3 regions of the Methylobacterium sp. CM6244 genome follow, and region 1 is predicted to be linked to each of the others. Evidence: predicted binding sites of a transcription regulator. Region 1 holds the regulator's gene; each other region holds the start of a gene.

Region 1 (4,332 bases):
TGGAGATCGACGATCTCGCGCTCCGACGAGCCGGAAATAAGGATCATCGGGAAGCAGTTAGTCGTGGCGTTGGCCAGGGCCGTGAGGCCGTTGAGGAAGCCAGGCGCGGAAACCGTGAGGCAGATGCCGGGCTTCTTCGTCAGGAAGCCCGCGATGGCGGCGGCGTTGCCGGCGTGCTGCTCATGGCGAAAGGAGATGACCCGCATTCCTGCGGCCTGGGCGAGGCGACCGAGATCGGTGATCGGAATGCCGGGCACGCCGTAGATCGTGTTGATGTCATTGAGCTTCAGCGCGTCGATGACGAGGTGGAAGCCATCGGTGAGTTCCGGCTCGGCCGAAACGTCGACATCGATTCTCTGGGCCAAAGCTGACATCGTGTTCTCTCCCTGGTTCTTTGACGTTTTATTTTGATTGGCGGTCCGCAAAGTCGGCGAACCGATGACGTGAACTTTTCCGCTGCGGGATTTGGTTCTCTCGTGCAGCGCAAACCCGATTGTGATGCGGCTTCGGAGACCGCGGGATTCCTCGACGTTAAATCGACGTCCTGGCAGTGACTTTGGAGTTGGCGTTGCAGTGAAGTCGGCCAGCGTGACGTTTCATTCTCCCTCGACGGGGCGTGGATTTTCTTCAACGGGAATCCAAAAATTTATGATCTCTTTGGGTATTCCGCGCAGCTTAATCTTTGCGGTGACTTGATGGGGTCGATGGTGGACACAACCAAATCGCCATGTTTTATAATGCCTATCGCCAGTCGAGCGGCGTTCGCCGGCTGGCGATCCCGCGCCTGCCTCGAACAGAGAAGACGCTTTGACCCGATCTAGCAGTCGAAAACTGCTGTAAGCCCTCCGACCCGATAGGCAATTGGTGGCATACCAAATACCAACTGTCAAACGGATTTGCACGATTGTGCCGATCAGCATCGGATCGCTCGAACGCGAGGCTTCGCATGGCCGGTCGACACGGGAAGAATACAACTCCTTCCTTCATGGTAATCGGAAGTCTGCTCTTCGAACCGTAGCGAGGAAAGCGCCACTCAGCTTATGTTAAGAGCTTTGAGCGGGCCGAGGCATTCCTTGTATTTCAAACGCGAGTTTGGCATGCTTCACACCAAGTGTGCTCGCCCGCGTGTGCGAGTTTAAATTATTCTAGGTGGCATGAAAAATGGTTAAATCCGACACATTTCAAGTAAAGCCTATCGTTGCGACTTCAAGCTTGCGTGCATTGGCTTATGACGCGCTCAAAGAAGCAATCACGAACATGAACATTTATAATCAGCGTGAAGAGGTTCGCCTGGATGAGCGAAAGCTGTCCTTGAACCTTGGCGTGAGCCGCACCCCTGTGCGCGAAGCGCTGACGGTATTGGAGCAGGAAGGCTTCGTGCGGTTCGAGGCCCGTCGCGGTGTCTTCGTCATCAAGAAGTCGAAGAAAGAAATTGTCAGCATGATCCAGGCTTGGTCTGCCTTGGAGAGCATGGCTGCGCGCCTCGCCTGCGAGCGTGCCACCGACGAACAACTTCTCTGCCTGCGTGAGCACTTTCCAGAATTCTATGAAGGACGCCCGTCGGATCATCTCGACGAGTATTCGGAAGCCAACATTCGCTTCCACCAGAAGATCATTTCGCTCGGCCAGTGCGACGTGATCAAAGACATCACCAGCAACCTGCTGATGCATGTCCGCGGTATTCGCAACACCGCGCTGCGTCAGGGGGAACGCGCGGCCAACTCGATCAAGGAACACGTGGCGATCATCAAGGCATTGGAAGCGCGCGATGCAGATCTGGCGGAACGCCTCGTGCGCGAGCACGGCCTCGGCCTCGCCAGCCATGTCGAGAAATATGGTGACTATCTCGACTGATCGACGCTGCCGCCAGAGTACCCGCCATATCGCATGGCTCCCCGGCCGTCGGTGACCGACTAAGTCATCGGCGGGGACTGGGCGCGCGGCTCCGCCGGACACCGCGAAGGCCCGCCATACAGTGGCGGGGTAAGCCCCCGCGGCACGAAGCCCCTTCGGATGATTGAAGGGCCCGGCGGGTGATACCGGCGGACGCCAAGCCGGCCCGCGGTAAGGCCGCTTGAGCGGAACATTGCACCTCAGGAACAAACTCTACCACCGGGTTAACGGAACCCTTGCAGAACACTTGCGGAACGTCTACCGTGTTCGTGTTTTGTTTCAGCGGCGTTAGTCGCGGCCATTGGCTTCAGTGGAAGAGTGATCTGTATGTTGACGCGTAAGCAGCTGGATCTTCTCCAATTCATCCAACAACGGATGCAGGAGAGTGGTGTCCCGCCCTCCTTCGACGAGATGAAGGACGCCCTCGATCTCAAATCGAAGTCGGGGATCCACCGGTTGATCACGGCCCTCGAAGAGCGCGGATTTCTGCGTCGTTTGCCGAATCGCGCCAGGGCGATCGAAGTGATCCGGATGCCTGAGAGCCTGACCGGTGCACCGGCGTCGAAGCCCGCTCCCGCCGGTGAAGTTCGCCGCTTCACGCCGAGCGTCGTCGAAGGCGGTCGGTCCAAGGCGATGCCGTCCCTGCGCCAGCCAACGACCCAGGCCCAGGACGAGAGCGGAAGGTCGATCACAATCCCGGTCATGGGACGGATCGCGGCCGGCACGCCGATCTCCGCCATACAGAACCAGAGCCATTCCGTGACGCTATCACCGGACTTCCTGGCCGGCGGCGAACATTACGCGCTGGAGGTCCGTGGCGATTCGATGATCGAAGCGGGTATCCTCGATGGTGATCTTGTCGTGATCAAGAAGCAGGACACTGCGAATACGGGCGACATCATCGTTGCCCTCATTGACGATGAAGAGGCCACATTGAAGCGCCTGCGTCGCCGCGGTTCCTCCATCGCTCTGGAAGCGGCAAACCCAGCCTACGAGACGAGGGTTCTGGGTCCGGATCGTGTTCAGATCCAGGGGCGGCTCGTCAGCCTGGTCCGTCGTTACTGAAGCCCGTCCGACTGCGTTTCGGATGACGGATCGCCGTCGTCGCCCTCGGGTTCTATGGGTTTCGGACTTGGTCCCGATTCCTTCGGAGGCGAAGGGGACGGCGTGACGACAGCGACCGCCCGCCGCCATGGCGGACGAGAATGAGGTTGGTGGGCGGACGTGACCTGCGGTCCTTCAGGGCCGAAACGGATGGCGGTGGCGCCGCGTAGGGCTAGGTATGCGCGATCGATGACGAAGCCGGCCCGGCAGTCTTTGGGAGCGTCACGGCGGGCGATGATCACACTCGCCCGTTCGCAATCCTCCGCGAAGGCCCGCTTGTCCTTGACGAGGGCGACGATCCGACCCGGTCCTAACTCGACGACGCATCCGACGGTATCGCATCGGCTTCTCGGCGAGGCTGCGACGGCGGCGACTTTCCGCGAATCGCCATCCGCCTTGAGCCATTGTTCGAGGACGAAGGCCGGCGGGCTGCCGAGAATGCTCAATCGGCCGTCCCCGTCGCGGAAGGCTGCACCGCCACCCTCACGGTCGATGTAGACGTCGTAACGCGGCGGCATGGTAGCGAGCACGACACCGAGAGCGGCCGGAGCAAGGCCGATCCAGCGTAAGCTCGAGACGGGAAGTGTCAGCAGGAGCAGAGCGAGAGCAAGCAGGCAGAGTGCCGTGCTGCCATAGGCCGGGACGACGAGCGTGGCGTGTCCGAACCCGCTGATCCAGCCGGAGATCGTGAGCATCCCGCGTACGGCGAGCCCCATCGCCCACCAGACCGGCTGGTCCAGTGCGAAGGGATAGGCGAGGATCCCAAGAACCGCCGCCGGCATCACCGCCAGGGAGACGAGGGGCAAGGTCAGGGCATTGCCGACGATGCCGAAGGGCTGGACGGTCTGGAAATGATAGGTCGCGAAGGGCGCCGTGGCGATCTGGGCGATCAAGGTCGTCGCCAGCGTGCCAAGGACCGCGACAGCCAGAAACCGCCAGGTTCGGGCCAAGAGGCCCGCACCTTCGCGTGGCGGCATCCAGCGATTGAGCGCACCGGCGCAAGCGATGAGGCCCGCAACCGCGCCGAACGACATCTGAAAGCTCGGGCCGAGAATCCCGTCCGGCTCGCGCGCGAGGGCGATGAGGGCAGCGAGCGCGAGGTTTCGCATGCTCAAAGCCGGGCGATCTACCAGGATCGCGCCGAGCATCACCAACGTCATGATGAGCGAGCGTTCGGCAGCGATATCCCAGCCCGAGAAGACGCAATAGGCCGTGACACCCACCATGGCGAAGCCGGCGGCGATCTTCTTGATCGGCCAAACCAGGGCGAGCCCCGGAATGAGGGCGAGCAGCGCGCGGACGAGCCAGAACACGACGCCGGCTGCGAGCACCATG
Region 2 (4,332 bases), 2.3 Mb from region 1:
TCGGCAAAGCCCAGGCTCCAGGGGCGAAGGGTTCTGCTCATCGACGATGTCACCACCACCGGCTCCACCGCCAATGCCGCATCGCGGGTGCTCTTGCGGGGAGGAGCGGCTTCGGTGGATGTCCTCACCTTCGCCTTGGTCGCCGCCGAGGCAGGCTGAGCCAACAAACCGACCTCCGCCCTTGACAGCCGGGCTCCACCACGGCCTCCCAACGTCCATGACAGGATTGACGTCACGAGACATCGCGGTGATCGGCGGAGGCCCGGCCGGGCTGGCGGCCGCCGAGTTTCTGGCCGAGGCCGGTCACCGCGTCACGATCTACGAGCGGATGCCCTCGGTGGGGCGCAAGTTCCTCATCGCCGGGCGGGGCGGCCTCAACCTCACGCATAGCGAGCCGCTGGAGGCGTTCCACCGCCGCTACCACCCGGCGCATACGTCCTTCGCGAAGGCGGTCGACGCGTTTCCTCCGCAAGCCTTGCGGGACTGGTGCGAGGGGCTCGGCCAGCCGACCTTCGTCGGGTCGAGTGGGCGTGTATTCCCGAAGAGCTTCAAGGCCTCCCCGCTCCTGCGAGCATGGCTGGGGCGGCTCGATGCCATGAGCGTCCGTATCCTCACCCGTCATCGCTTCCTCGGCTGGGAGGCGGATGGAAGCCTGGCTTTCGAGACCCCGGACGGGCGCGTCACGGTGGCCCCCCAGGTGACCCTGATGGCGCTTGGCGGAGCGAGCTGGCCACGGCTCGGCTCGGATGGGACCTGGGTCCCGCTTCTCACCGGGGCAGGCATCGCCGTCTCGCCGCTCAAACCCGCCAATGTCGGCTTCGGCGTGCCGTGGTCGGACGTGTTCCGCGAACGCTTCGCCGGGACCCCTCTGAAGCGCGTCGTGCTCAGGCTCGGCGACGAGACCGTGCGCGGCGAGGCCATGATCACCACGGACGGGATCGAGGGCGGAGCAGTCTATGCCCTCTCACGCCTCATCCGCGACGCGATCGAGGAGCGCGGCGAGGCCCGTCTCGTCCTCGATCTGCGGCCGGACCTCAGCGAAGATGCGCTGATGCGACGCCTCGCGACGTACAAGCCGGGGGCGTCCCTCGCCACGCGTCTGCGCAAGGATGCGGGGATCGACCCCGTGGCGGCAGGATTGCTGCGCGAGGCCGCCGGTCGCGCCCTTCCGTCTGCGGCGGGCGATCTCACGGCCTTGATCAAGGCGGCTCCCTTGCGCCTGCTCGCTCCCCGTCCGATCGACCGGGCGATCTCCACGGCGGGGGGCGTCGCCTTCGAGGCCGTCGATCACCGCTTCATGCTGAAAGCGCGGCCGGGGGTCTTCGTCGCCGGCGAGATGCTGGATTGGGAAGCCCCCACCGGCGGCTACCTGCTGCAGGGGGCCTTTTCCAGCGGTCGCGCGGCAGCCGCCGGGATGATGGACTGGCTCGAGGAAGCCGGCGCGGGCCTATAACCGCGTGCAGAACCCGACCATGCCCTTGGCATCGGACGGGCAGGACGCGCTGGCGCCGCCATTGGCGAAGGACGGGCTACCCGAGGACAGGCAATAGGCCGAGACGAAGGCCTCGCCACTGGCACAGCTCAACTCGCAGCCGCTTGTCGAACACGTCTCGTTACGGACGGGACGAAGGCTAGAGTTGGCGGCGCTGGCCGTGATGCCAGCCGCCCCCGGCTCGCCCTGAGAGCCGGCAGGCCCCCTGGGACCCGTTTCCCCCTTGGGGCCGACATCGCCTTTTGGCCCAACCTCACCCTTGGGACCAACATCGCCCTTGGGACCAACATCGCCCTTGGGACCGATCGGTCCCTGGGGACCAGTCTCTCCCTTGAGCCCAGCCTCGCCCTTCGGTCCCGTCTCCCCTTTCGGCCCGGCCTCGCCCGCGGGGCCCGCAATCCCCTGCGGTCCGACAAGCCCTGCCATGCCCTGCGGCCCGGTTTCACCTGCGGGGCCCGCATCGCCCTTGGGGCCGGGCTCGCCCGTGGGCGCGCAATTGGCCACCACCGCCTCCCTCTCGTCCTCACCGGCCTTCAGCGCCGCGACGCAGGTAGCCGGTCGGTAGGGAAGGCGGAACAGGAAACGCCCGCGCGAATCGGCCATCACCGAGATGTCTTCGTCGAGAATGACGACGGTGCCGGCCTTGCGCACGCTGCCTGAGATCCGCAGGTCTCCCCCCTCGATCCGCGCATCGTAAACCTGGATCGGCTGCGACGGCGTCACGACCCGCCTGGTCCTGGCCCTGGGCCCCGGAGCCGCTGCGGCATCGGTCGCCGGGGCGGCGCTCATCCCACGGCCCGGCTGGCCGGGACTGACCTGGCCTGGCGTCTGCGCGAAGGCGGCCCCGGAGAAGGAGCCCACGAGCAACATCAGGCCGATCAGCGATTTACCGAACAGGGAACCGGCCTTCTGGCTGTTTCCGGTCGGGCGATGAAGGGCCTGGCACTGGGCGGCTTGGTCGAGGCGCATGGGCATTCTCTCCCGGCTGATGCGCCGGGGGTCCGGCACGGCGGAGGGACAATGCCGGGTCCGGCCATGGGGTCAAGTCCACAACGAAGGGCTCGAACGCCCTTCCGATTCTCGCCCGTCCACACTCATCCACAGTCGTCCACAGGGGAAACGACTGTTTGCGTTGGGAAATTTTTCAGATCCCTGAAACCTGTTGAGTGTGTTCTTGTTTTGTTCTTATCGTCCGGCGACGGTGCGGACAGGATGGCTTTGGCTCAACGGACAATGCGCGATGAGGGCGAGACGAACACGGACGAGTTCGCGCGGCGCCGGAGGGTTGCGATGGCCGCCCTGCGCGATCACGGGGGAGGACATTCCGACGCCCTCCGCGTCGAGTCGTTGCCCCTGGGAATCGCCCATATCGATTCGGGGCTTCCCGGCAACGGCCTCACCCTCGGGCAACCGCACGAGATCGCGCCGGAAGCCGAAGGCGACGAGGCGGCGGCCCTGGGCTTCACCCTCGCCCTCGTGGCGCGTCACCTGGCGCGGGTGGAGGGAGAGGCGCTCCTCGTCATCGGCAAGGGCCATCCGACGCCCTACGGCCATGGTCTCGCCGGGCTCGGCCTCGATCCGGGCCGCCTGCTGATCCTGGAGGTGGAGAACGACGCGGATGCCTACCGCGCCGTGGAGGAAGCCCTGCGGTCTCAGGGCCTGAGGGCAGTGGCGGGGCTGGTGGATGCCGGCCTGTCGCTGAAACAGAGCCGTCGGCTGCATCTGGCGGGCGAGGCGGCCTCCCGCCTCCTCCTCGTCCTGCGGCCGCCGCAGGCGGAAAACCCGAACATGGCCGCGACCCGCTGGCGGATCGGGTCGGGGGCGGCTCTGCGGGACCGCTTCGGCTGCATCGAGCGGCCCTGCTGGCGGGCGCGGCTCGACCGCTGCCGCAACGGACGGACCGGGGATTGGCTTCTGGAGTGGGATCATGCCGCGCATCGTTTCGGTCTGGCTGGAGCAGTGGCCGCTGACGCGCCTCAGGCGCGCTCGAACACGGCTTGAACACGCGGCGCCAGAAGCGGCCGCGCCCTCCGTCGTGGCCGCCATCGGCCCGGGGGGCCTGCGCATCACGGCAGTGGATGCCGCTGCCTGGGCCCTGGGCCTGCGCCCAGGAGAGCCCCTGGCGCGAGCCCGAGCGAGGATCGGCCCCGGCATCGCCGTCCACCCCGCCGACCCGGAGGCCGATGCCGCCGCCCTCGCGCGGCTCTGCCTCTGGGCCCGTCGATACACGCCCGTGGTGGCGCCGTTCGGACCGGCAGAGGGTGCTGCCGGCTTCTTCCTCGACGTGGAGGGGGCGAGCCATCTGTTCGGCGGAGAGGAAGGCCTGATGGCCGACCTTTCCGGTCGCCTGTCGGCCAATGCGATTCCCGCCCGGCTGGCCCTGGCCGACACGCCCGCCTGCGCTTTCGCCCATGCCCGCCACGGCGGTTCGGCAAGGCCCGTCATCGTGCCGCCCGGAGACAATGCACCGTCCCTGCGCGAGCTTTCCGTCGCCGCATTGCGGATCGAGTCGTCCATCTCGGACTCGCTGCGTCGCCTCGGCCTGCGCCGGATCGGAGCGTTGGCCGACGCGCCCCGCCCTCCCCTCGCCCGACGCTTCGGCGAGACCCTGCTCCTGCGCCTCGATCAGGCATTGGGAAGGAGGCCCGAACCGCTGGTCTCCCTGGCCGAGCCTGCCGCCTTCGGCGCGAGCCAGGGCTTCCTGGACCCGATCGGACATCAGGCCGGCATCGTCGCCACTGCCATCCGGCTGATGCGGGAGATCGCCCCCCGTCTCGCCGCATCGGGCATGGGCGCGCAATCCCTGCGCTTGAGCCTGCATCGGGTCGACGGCATCGAGA
Region 3 (4,332 bases), 640 kb from region 1:
GCCATGTCGGGGAATTCCTCCATGGAGCGCACGAACTCCTTGAGGTTCTCCAGGCGCCCGGCGGCATCCGCGGACTTATCCTTCTGCCACATCTCGGTGTAGCCGGATTCCTCCAGAATGGTCTGGGCCACCTCCGAATGCGGCTGGGTACCGACCATCCGCGCCCATCGCGAAAAGCTCTCGACCAAAGCGCGGACGCCCGAGCGGGCGCGCGGCTTCAACTCGTCGGTCTCGATCAGGCTGCGGGCGGCCTGGAGCAGCGGCACGCGCTGCGAGCGCGAATAGCCGTGGAGGATCTGCAGGGTAGCGTCGCCCAGGCCCCTCTTCGGGGTGTTGAAGATGCGCTCGAAAGCGAGGTCGTCCGCCGGGTTCATGGTGACGCGCAGATAGGCCAGCGCATCGCGAATTTCGGCCCGTTCGTAGAATCGCGGCCCACCGATGACGCGGTAGGGCAGACCGAGCTGGACGAAGCGGTCCTCGATCTCCCGCATCTGGGCCGAGATGCGCACGAGCACGGCGATCTCCGAAAGCGGATGCTGCTTGGCCTGCAGGCTCTCGATCGATTCGCCGAGTTGGCGCGCCTCTTCCTCCGAATCCCAGGCGCCCGACACAGTCACCTTCTCGCCGGCCACGTCTTCGGTGCGCAGGGTCTTGCCGAGACGGCCTTCGTTCTTGGCGATGAGCCCGGATGCGGCGGAGAGAATATGACCGGTGGAGCGGTAGTTGCGCTCGAGCCGCACCACGGCCGCACCGGGGAAATCGTGTTCGAAGCGCAGGATGTTGTCGACCTCCGCCCCGCGCCAGCCATAGATCGACTGGTCGTCGTCGCCTACGCAGGCGACGTTGCGGTGCCCCTGCGCCAGCAGGCGCAGCCAGAGATACTGGGCGACGTTGGTGTCCTGGTACTCGTCGACCAGGATGTAGCGGAAGCGCTGCTGGTAATTCGCCAGCACGTCCGGGTTCTCGCGCCACAGCTTGAGGCAGAGCAGCAGCAAGTCGCCGAAATCGGCGGCGTTCAACGTCAGGAGCCGGGCCTGATAGGCGGTGTAGAGCGCGCCACCCTTGCCGAAGGCGAAGGCCCCCGCCTCGCCGGGGGGTACCTGCTCCGGCAGGAGGCCGCGGTTCTTCCACCCGTCGATGGCCGAGGACAGGGCGCGGGCGGGCCAGCGCTTCTCGTCGATGTTCTGGTCGACGATGACCTGCTTCATCAGGCGCAGCTGGTCGTCCATCCCCAGGATGGTGAAATCCGATTTCAGCCCCACCATCTCGGCGTGCCGGCGCAGGATCTTGGTGCCGATGGAATGGAAGGTGCCGAGCCAGGGCATCCCCTCGCCGGCCGGGCCGATGAGGGCACCGATCCGGTGCTTCATCTCGCGGGCGGCCTTGTTGGTGAAGGTCACCGACAGGATGTCGTAAGGCCGCGCCTTGCCGGTCGAGACCAGATGGGCGATTCGCGTGGTGAGCACCCGCGTCTTGCCGGTGCCTGCACCAGCGAGGACGAGGACCGGCCCTTCCGTCGTCTCGACTGCGCGGCGCTGCTCGGGATTCAGCCCTTCGAGATAAGGCGAACCCTGTGGCCTGAGGGAGGCCATGGCGCGCGCGGCGATAGAGGTCTGCGCGGCCTCGGCCGCCACGCCGGAGGCCGGCGCCGGCACAGGGGCCGTCGTCGCGTCGGGATGCTGTTTCATGTTGCTTCCCTGGACCAAAACGCGAACGACGTCGAGGGTTGGGACAAAAGGTCGGCCCCAGATGGGTGGCCGGGAGGGGAACCACGGTTTCCTCTCGGGCGTCGTCTCACCATACCGTGAACATCATCACCAGAGGACGTTCCATGCGTACCGCCCTATCCGCCATCTCGATGCTGACCGTTGTCGCCGGCCTATCCCCCGCCTTGGCCCAGTCAGCCGGCACGCGATCGCTGAACGAAACCAACGACCGGCTCGCGACCCAAAGCGAGATTCGCGGCGTCCGGCATCAGCAGCAATTCGAGAACAATCAGATCCGCATGCAGATGCAGCGCAACGAAGTCACCCGTCCGGCCCCGATCGGCTCGGGACTGACGCCACGTCGCTGACCGGATCCGCTCCGGGAGGCATGCCCGGCAGCTGTTGACTGCGAGAAACGCCTCTGGCGCGGAACCGGTCACCTTGTGCTATGCCGCACAGGGTGGGGGCACGACCGGGCATGACGTCCGGTGAGACGACGTGCCCGCCCCATGGCAGTCCCGGAGACCGGGCCGGAGCGAGGCGGAAACCAAGACGGTGCGAGACATCCTGACCGCGCTGGCGGGCGCCGTCATCCTGATCCTCGTCGCGGCCCTGGCGGTCCCGCCCCTCGTGGCTTGGGAGAGCTACCGCACATTGGTGGACCGGACGATCGGCAGGTCGCTCGGTCTTGATGCGCGCACCGAAGGACGGATCGCCGTCAGGCTTCTCCCCTCGCCGCAACTGAACGTCGATCGGCTGCGCATCGGCGGACAGGTCGACAAGCCAGCGTTGGATCTTTCGCTCGTCAAGGCCGAGATCGGTCTCACACCGCTGCTGACGGGTGAGGTCCGCTTCACCGAGACGCGGATCGGGCGAGCGGAAATCAAGCTCCCGATCAGCGACGACGACGCGGTCCGCCTTCCCGCCGATCTCTATCAGACGCTCGCCGACCAGGATCTCGCCATCGAGGACCTGTCCATCGGACAGGTCAACCTCACGACCGTCGTGCCGCTGAGCGGCCGCACCGATCAGGTGCGGGCCGAGACCGTGCATCTCTCGGCGCCCCGGCTCCTGGGCCCCTGGCGGATCGAGGGGACGAGCGGCGCGGTCGCCTTCCGGATCGCCACCGGCGAACCCGCCGAGGACGGCAGCGTCGCCGTGAAGTTCTCCGGCGGCGGCGATACCCGTCCGCGCTTCGAGGCCGACACTCGTATCCGACTCGAACCTGTGCCCGGCGAGGCTCCCGCACAGGGTAGCCAGCTGCGTGCGATGATTCCGAAGGCCGAAGGATCGGCGCGGGTCGTGGTCGGGCCGCCGGTTCAGGTGGCGGGCGCCTACCTGCCGTTCTCCCTGGGCGGCACGTTCAAGGCGCGGGGACCGGTGGTGCGGTTCTCCGACGTGAAGGCCGAAATCGATCCCGGCGGTCAGGCCATGCGACTGGCCGGAACCGGACGAATCGATCTGCGCTCCTGGCGGGCAGCACTGACCCTGGAGGCGCGCCGCCTCGACCTCGATGCCTTCCTGATTTCAACGGCCGGTCAGGCCATGCTGGCGCGCGGGATGCCCCGCACCGGATCCGAACTGCCGATGATGGTCGATCTGGACCTCGCCCTCGAAAGCATCGGCCTCGGCCTCGACGAATGGACGAATCTCCAGCTGTCCGGCACGTTCGACCGGACGGGAGGCCTCGCGCTTCGGCGCTTCTCGGTGACGGCGCCGGGCAACACCGCCCTCACCGCATCCGGAGAGATCGATACGCAACCGGCCCTGCGCTTCACGGGCAACGTCTCCCTGGACGCCGCTGCCTCCGACGGGTTTGGGCGGTACCTGCGCAAGTTCGGCCTCGGCGGCCCGGCTGTCGCGGTGATGGACGGGCGCCCGATTCAGGCATCCGCGGACGTCTCGACGGCGAGCCCGTCCTCGTCACTGCGAAACCTCCGGCTCTCCCTCGGCGAGGCGCGGATCACCGGCAACGCCCGCTATACCCAGGCCGAATCGGGCGGGCGCGGGCGCTTCGATGCTCAGCTTTCCGCGCAAGGAATCGATGTCGCAGCTCTGCCTTCCTTCGGCAGCGCCTTGTCCGGCCTTCACGACCACGACCTAGGCCTGACGATCCAGGCGCGGGACGTGCGCTACGGGCCGGCCGGGGCCGATTCGGGCAACGGAACCATCGCCGCCAGCATCCAGTCGGACGGAGCGAGCCTGAACGTCGGCAGCCTCGACGTCACCGACCTCGCCGGCGCCAACGCCAAGCTGTCGGGCCGGATTGCGCCGGATGGGTCAGGCCGTATCGCGGGCCGGATGTGGGCGCCGGTAGCCGCCCCCCTCATCGCCCTTCTCGACCGGACGTGGATGGCCGAGGCTCGGATGATCCCCGGCTTCCTGCGGGCGGGCAGCCTCGATCTCGCCGTGACCCTGGAGCGCGAGGCAGGAGCCGCCGACACCCTGCGCACCAGCGCCAGCGGAACAGCCGCAGGCGGCAGTCTCGGACTCGACCTGCTCTCGCGGGGCGGGCGTATCGACAGCCTGTCCCTCGATCTGACGACGCCGCTCGCCGGACGTTGGTTCGAGCGCGAGGACATGGCCGCCCTGCGCAAGCCGGCGGCCCTGCACATCAGCGGAGCAC

Evidence for each region. Region 1 encodes LexA, which represses DNA repair genes until DNA is damaged. Its sites were predicted from a motif close to TGTTCNNNNTGTGTTCNG; they were not measured.
Region 2: a site for LexA is predicted at 2,662-2,679, ahead of ACYQML_RS00220 (ImuA family protein). Genes of this name have one in related genera too.
Region 3: a site for LexA is predicted at 1,699-1,716, ahead of ACYQML_RS08130 (ATP-dependent helicase). Genes of this name have one in related genera too.

What each region holds. Positions count from the first base shown of each region.
Region 1 covers NZ_CM139247.1:2,394,758-2,399,089, reverse strand. Annotated here, with positions in the region: gene oxc (oxalyl-CoA decarboxylase) at 1-374, opposite strand, end outside; gene ACYQML_RS11080 (GntR family transcriptional regulator) at 1,162-1,854, shown strand; gene lexA (transcriptional repressor LexA) at 2,221-2,958, shown strand; gene ACYQML_RS11070 (ComEC/Rec2 family competence protein) at 2,952-4,332, opposite strand, start outside.
Region 2 covers NZ_CM139247.1:49,256-53,587, forward strand. Annotated here, with positions in the region: partial or broken gene ACYQML_RS00205 (ComF family protein) at 1-159, shown strand, start outside; gene ACYQML_RS00210 (TIGR03862 family flavoprotein) at 218-1,453, shown strand; gene ACYQML_RS00215 (collagen-like protein) at 1,448-2,461, opposite strand; gene ACYQML_RS00220 (ImuA family protein) at 2,783-3,493, shown strand; gene ACYQML_RS00225 (Y-family DNA polymerase) at 3,420-4,332, shown strand, end outside.
Region 3 covers NZ_CM139247.1:1,759,371-1,763,702, reverse strand. Annotated here, with positions in the region: gene ACYQML_RS08130 (ATP-dependent helicase) at 1-1,688, opposite strand, end outside; gene ACYQML_RS08125 (hypothetical protein) at 1,805-2,074, shown strand; gene ACYQML_RS08120 (AsmA family protein) at 2,262-4,332, shown strand, end outside.